2 regions of the Pedobacter sp. NO84 genome follow, and region 2 is predicted to be linked to the other one. Evidence: riboswitches for the same ligand, from Rfam matches in the RefSeq annotation. Region 2 holds a riboswitch; the other holds the start of a gene.
What was found. A riboswitch is a leader RNA that binds a small molecule or an ion and turns the genes downstream of it on or off. The one in region 2 is predicted to bind S-adenosylmethionine.
Positions count from the first base shown of each region.

Region 1: another riboswitch for S-adenosylmethionine. It lies ahead of AC6H0V_RS06225 (homoserine O-acetyltransferase family protein); the one in region 2 lies ahead of metH (methionine synthase).

Region 1 covers NZ_AP046575.1:1,418,985-1,422,413, forward strand. Annotated here, with positions in the region: gene AC6H0V_RS06220 (MBL fold metallo-hydrolase) at 1-758, opposite strand, end outside; SAM riboswitch class I at 1,118-1,230, shown strand; gene AC6H0V_RS06225 (homoserine O-acetyltransferase family protein) at 1,445-2,500, shown strand; gene AC6H0V_RS06230 (homoserine dehydrogenase) at 2,570-3,429, shown strand, end outside.
Region 2 covers NZ_AP046575.1:2,823,481-2,826,909, forward strand. Annotated here, with positions in the region: gene AC6H0V_RS12345 (hypothetical protein) at 1-504, shown strand, start outside; gene AC6H0V_RS12350 (Bax inhibitor-1/YccA family protein) at 540-1,286, shown strand; SAM riboswitch class I at 1,415-1,529, shown strand; gene metH (methionine synthase) at 1,764-3,429, shown strand, end outside.

The DNA.
Region 1 (3,429 bases), 1.4 Mb from region 2:
CCAGAATCCCCACCCAAATAAACTTGATGATTTTTAGTTTTTAGTACAAAAGACGACCATAAGGTTTGGTTTCGCTTAAACTGTCTGCCAGAAAAATGACGGGCGGGTAAGGCCGTAAAATTAATATTAGCCAAAGGCGATGTTTGCTCATTCCAAGCTAATTCTGTTAACTGATCCGCTGTAATACCCCATCTCATTAGGTGGGCTCCTACCCCCAAAGAGGTGATGAAATGAGCCGTTTTTTCTTTTAATTCTAAGATTGCCTGGTAATCTAAATGGTCGTAATGATCATGTGTAATTAAAACCAAATCTAAATTTGGAAGATCTTTTACCTTAACAAAATCGGTTCCCTCAAATCGTTTTGTTCCAATAAACTGGAATGGTGACGGCCTTTCGCAAAACACGGGATCAACCAATATATTGAATCCGTCAACCTGGATAAGATAAGAAGAATGACCAAACCAGGTAATCTTGAAATCTTGAGAGGAATTAAAATCAGGTTGAGCATGTGGAAGCGTTTTTTTTGGCCTACCGTTCTCATTGCCCTCGATCATTTTTTTGAACATCGTCCAATACGATACCTCGGCTGGCAGCATGGGTGTTGGAGATTGATTTTGAAACGCCGCATTGACATATAACTCTTGCGACTGTATCCTTTCCAATCTTTCGCCTTTAGGACTTTCTCCAAAAACGGGCAACTGCGTGATGTAAAAGCTTACTAAGAATAGGATTAAAAGGATGGTTACCGCGATATACATTTACTAAAATTTAAGGCAATGATATAAAATTTATTCGGCTTATCGGATGGCTCATCGGGTGACTCATCGGATGGGTTATCATAATACCCTTGAGAATTAGCTAACCAAATATTATTCTGCACCGTTTATTAACATCGGTTTAATCATGTCGGGTAAACAATAGATGAATATTTTGTTACAAAAATTAGGAGGTGGTAGAAGGAATTAATCCTGATTACACATAAAAATAAATTTATATACCTATTTTACAGATACTTAACTTTAAATCAAAATTAAATTTTGCAATAATTATTTAACAATCCTATATTTGGAATATTATTTGGCGAAAGCGAGATAAAAGTCAATTACTTCACAGTATTGATTTATAAAGAAGTGGCGAGAGACAGGCTCTTAGACCCACTGGCAACCCTCCCAAATGGAGAAGGTGCCAATTCCTGACCGATTAGCATGGTGTTAATTGGAAATATAAATTAGAAGATGAAAAATTTAAATTCAATTTCGCTCTTTAGCGAACCCTCACACGTAAAGCCCAAAGGGTTAAAGTTTATTGCTGAGATTAAATGTTGTACTAGAATTTGTTGTACTAGGATTTGTAGGATTATGGGATTATAGGATTTGTTCCTCCCCTCATTCTAACATTTCAACATGCTAACACTTTAATCTTCCAACCTTCCAACTTTACGTCAATGTCATCAGTAATTACATACAAACACACTAAAATTTTCAAATTAGAAAACGGCAAGAAATTGCGCAATCTAGAAATTGCCTATCAAACTTTCGGCAAGTTAAATGCTAAAAAAGATAATGTAATTTGGGCATGTCACGCGTTAACAGCCAACGCAGATGTATTGGATTGGTGGAAAGGATTATTTGGAAGTAATGCATTATTTAATCCAGAAGAACATTTTATAATTTGCGCAAACATATTGGGTTCCAATTATGGCACTTCAAATCCATTGAGCTTAAATCCAATTACAGGGCAGCCCTACTACCTTTCTTTTCCTGAGTTTACCATCCGAGATCTAGCTGCAGCACATCACTTGTTAGCACAGCATTTGGATATAAAAAATATCAAGGTTTTAATTGGAGGTTCACTTGGAGGCCAACAGGCATTAGAGTGGACGTTGGCCAAAACCGAGAACATTGAGAACCTAATTCTGGTTGCCACAAATGCGGTTCATTCTCCTTGGGGCATTGCCTTTAATGAAAGTCAGCGCTTGGCGATCAGTGCCGATCGTACTTTTTATTCCAATCAGCCACAAGGTGGATCTAAAGGTTTAAAAGTAGCACGAAGTATCGCTCTGCTTTCCTACAGAACCTATCAGGCCTATGCCGATACTCAATTAGAAAGCAATAACGATAAAACTACCGGCTTTAGGGCTTCTTCGTATCAAAATTATCAGGGAGAAAAGTTATGTAAACGGTTTAATGCCTATAGTTATTGGTATTTGAGCAAGGCGATGGATAGCCACAATGTGGGTAGAGGAAGAAAAAGTATTACAGCAGCACTTCGCGAAATAAATGCCAATACATTGGTAATTGGGATTGAAAACGACATCCTGTTCCCAGTTATCGAGCAACAGTTCTTGGCCAATCATATACCAGATTCGCAATTCAATACCATTAATTGTGCATATGGGCATGATGGGTTTTTAATTGAAACCGATAAGCTCACCAATATCATCGGCAATTTTTTGAAGGAAAGCAGCAACAAGAAAATTATAAAATTTAGAACAGCATAGTGAATAGCGATAGGCGTTGCGCGATAAGCGTTATGCAGCGCCATGCGCCATGCGCTTAACATACATATTATGAGTAAGAAATTAAAAATAGGATTATTTGGATTTGGGGTTGTAGGACAAGGATTAAACGACATCATCCGTAGTCAGAACCTAAATTTGGAAGTGGTAAAGATTGCGATCAAAAACCCTGAAAAGAAACGTACGTTAAATGCCAATCTTTTCACCACATCGCATGAAGAAATCTTAAATAATCCAGAGATTAACACTATTGTAGAGTTAATAGACGATGCAGATGCCGCTTTTAAGATTGTAAAAACGGCGCTGAAGTTGGGAAAAAATGTGGTATCGGCCAATAAGAAAATGATTGCTACCCATTTAGAAGAACTTGTACGTTTGCAGGCCGAGAACGGTACGTCGCTACTGTACGAAGGTGCGGTATGCGGAAGTATCCCCATTATTCGTAATCTGGAAGAATATTATGACAATGAACTTTTGCATGGAATTAGTGGAATTTTTAATGGTTCCTCGAATTACATTTTGTCGAAGATATTTAATGAAGGATTAGCCTATGAAACTGCGCTAAAACAAGCACAAGATTTGGGTTTTGCAGAAACCGATCCAATTTTAGATGTAGGTGGTTATGATCCCAAATATAAATTAACGATAGCAACAGCCCATGCTTATGGGTTATTTATTCATCCCGATAAGATTTTAAATATTGGGATCCAAAACATATCAGAGGCCGATATCCAATATGCCAAAGAGAAAAACTACAAGATAAAGTTAGTGCCAACTGCCCGCAAAATAAGCACAAAACAGGTGGTAACCTATGTGTTACCAAAGTTTGTGAAGGCTGATGATTTTCTTTACAATGTAGAAAACGAATATAATGGTGTAACTGTTCAGGCCGCCTTTGCTGATAAACAGTT
Region 2 (3,429 bases):
TCTCCATTCTTTAATACAGAATACTCAGAATTTTACTTCGACAAGCAGCTTTATAATTTCCTTATTCACCCCCAATGGGACGCATTCGGCTCGAACACGCTATACATCAAAGTTATTTTTGTAGACTACGAAAAGCAGTATGCGATAATAGAATTGATGGGCGAATGGAATGATGCGATTAATAACGACATCATGCTGCTAAAAAGAGAGATTATAGAGCTAATGGTTGATGAGGGCGTAACCAAGTTTATCCTAATCGGAGAAAACGTGCTCAATTTCCATGCTTCAGATGATAGTTATTACGAAGAATGGTTTCAGGATGTGGAAGAAGGCTGGATTGCTGGGATTAACTTTAATGAACATGTAATCAAAGAGTTCCGCGATAATAGCATCGACTATTACATTAATTTTGGAGGAGAACTGGACGAACTGCATTGGAGGAAATTAAAGCCCCGGCAGTTTTACAAAAAAGTTGAAGAATTACTGACAAAAAGATTAAATTAAACGCTTATTTTTATACTATTAAATCATTATAATCAATGAACGAACAAAATTATAACTATCAAGATGATAGTGTTATCCAAATTGAAGAAGGAAGCATTTCGAAAAAATTCTTCGCCAATGTATTTTTATGGATGTTTGTGGCGCTAAGTTTATCAACTTTGGCTGCGTTATTCATGAACAGCTTACCAGGTGCTCAGGGATTGATTAGAAACCTAGAAACAGGTAAACCTACAACACTCGGCTACATTGCTACGTTTGCACCGCTAGGTTTGGTTCTTTTGATGGGTGCTGGATTTAGCAGATTGTCATTTGTTTCTTTACTAGGTGTCTTTGCCTTATTTGCTATATTATTGGGAGTTAGTTTAAGCTCTATTTTGATTTTTTATAACCTCGGATCAGTTGTAGCGTGTTTTGTTGCAGCAACAGGAGTATTCGGAGTTATGGCTTTTCTAGGTTATACTACAGAAGTGGATTTAAGCAAATTTGGACCAATTTTAATGGTTGGTGTTGTGGGATTAGTGATTGCTAGTCTTATAAATATGTTTATAGGAAGCGAAAGATTTGATTATATCATGAGTTTTTTCGGCGTCGCTATCTTTACTGCACTCACGGCTTATGATGTACAAAAAATAAAAAGAATAGGCCTGGGCATAGAAGAAAGTGGGGATCAAATGGTAGCCACGGATTCAAAAAAGCTAGCCATCATGGCCGCCCTTTCTTTGTATCTGGATTTCATTAATATCTTTTTATTCTTGCTACGCATTTTTGGAAGCAGAAAATAGGCGCTAAGCTTTTACGATCAATCCAAACATTATACCGAAGGCCGTGCATATTTGCATGGCCTTTGTAATTTTATTTGGTTTAATTCGTGTATTTTTGGAATTGACAAGGCTTTATTGCATTTTTGTATTGCTTATAAAGAAAGGCGGAGGGATTAGACCCTAAGATGTCTTAGCAACCTGTGCTTACAAGGTGCTACATTCTATCCAGTTCCAATTAGTTGTGGGAATTGGGAAAGATAAGTTTTAGACGATAGTCTATCTTTCTGAATAAGTCATTAAATTATCTTATAGTGCGTAAAATATCGAGAGCCGTCGTGCTGGGTATGTATTTGAATCTTCCAGATATAAAATGTAGTACGCTTATCAAGAAACACTTGATATTGGAACTACTTATTATTTAAAGAATAGCGTTCAGAGTTAAGTTAAAGAGTAATAAAATGCTCCACGCCCCATGCTCTACGCTCTACGCAATACTAAATGGATATTAGAGAAGAGCTACAAAAACGAATTTTAGTAATAGACGGTGCAATGGGCACCATGATCCAACGCTATACCCTAACCGAAGACGACTTTAGGGGCGAGCGCTTCAAGGATCATCCCTGTGATGTAAAAGGCAATAATGACCTGCTGAATATTACAAGACCAGACATAATCAAGGCCATCCACCTCGAATATTTAAAAGCGGGGGCTGATATTGTTGAAACTAACACCTTCAGTACGCAACGAATTTCTATGGCCGATTACCAAATGGAAGAACTCTCGTATGAGATGAGCTTTGAAGGGGCCAAAATTGCCAAAGCGGCAGTAACCGAATTTATGGCAGCCAACCCAGATCGGAAGTGCTTTGTAGCAGGCGCAGTGGGGCCTACCAATAGAACCCTTTCTATGTCGCCCGACGTGAATGACCCAGGTTACCGGGCCATTTATTTTGATGAACTGGAGGCCGCTTACTATGAGCAGGTGCGCGGTTTGGTTGATGGAGGGTCGGATGTACTTTTAATTGAAACTATTTTTGATACGCTTAACTGTAAAGCCGCAATCGTGGCGATCAAAAAATATGAGGAAGTGGTTGGCAGGAAACTAGAAATCATGATTTCTGGTACCATTACTGATGCCTCAGGCAGAACATTATCTGGGCAAACCGCCGAAGCTTTCCTAAACTCAATAAGCCATGCCAATCCGCTTAGCGTTGGCTTTAACTGTGCCTTAGGTGCTAAAGAAATGCGTCCACATATCGAGGAGCTTTCTGAAAAAGCGGGATGTTACATTTCTGCCTATCCCAATGCTGGCTTGCCAAATGAGTTCGGTGCCTATGATGAATTGCCTCATGAAACCGCTCACTTGGTCGAAGATTTTATCACTTCTGGGTTTGTAAATATAGTTGGCGGATGCTGTGGCACTACCCCCGAACACATTGGCTGTATCGCCGAAAAAGCAAGGAAAATACAGTCCCGAAAAATTCCAACCATAGAACCCTATTTACGCTTAAGCGGATTAGAACCGGTTACCATTACCCCCGAAAGCATTTTTGTAAATATAGGCGAACGTACCAATATCACTGGATCGCCCAAATTCTCTAAACTTATCTTAGGTGGCGATTACGAAGCTGCACTTGCCGTTGCCCTACAACAAGTAGAAGGAGGAGCGCAGATTATTGATGTAAACATGGATGAGGGAATGATTGATTCGGAGGCGGCCATGACTAAATTCCTAAACCTCATTGCTTCAGAACCTGATATCGCCAAACTGCCTATCATGGTGGATTCTTCTAAATGGACAGTTATTGAGGATGGTTTAAAATGCATGCAGGGCAAAGGGATCGTAAATTCAATTTCTTTAAAGGAAGGTGAAGATAAATTCCGAGAAAGTGCCCGAAAAATTATGCAATATGGCGCTGCAGTTGTAGTGATGGCATTCGATGAGCAGGGCCAGGCAGATAATTTTGAAAGAAGAAAAGAAATCTGTAAAAGAAGTTATGACATCTTGGTAAATGAGATCGGTTTTCCTGCACAGGACATTATTTTCGATCCCAATATCTTAACCGTAGCAACTGGTTTAGAAGAGCATAATAATTACGCCGTAGACTTTATCAATGCCACAAGGTGGATTAAACAAAATCTTCCTTATGCCAAAGTAAGTGGTG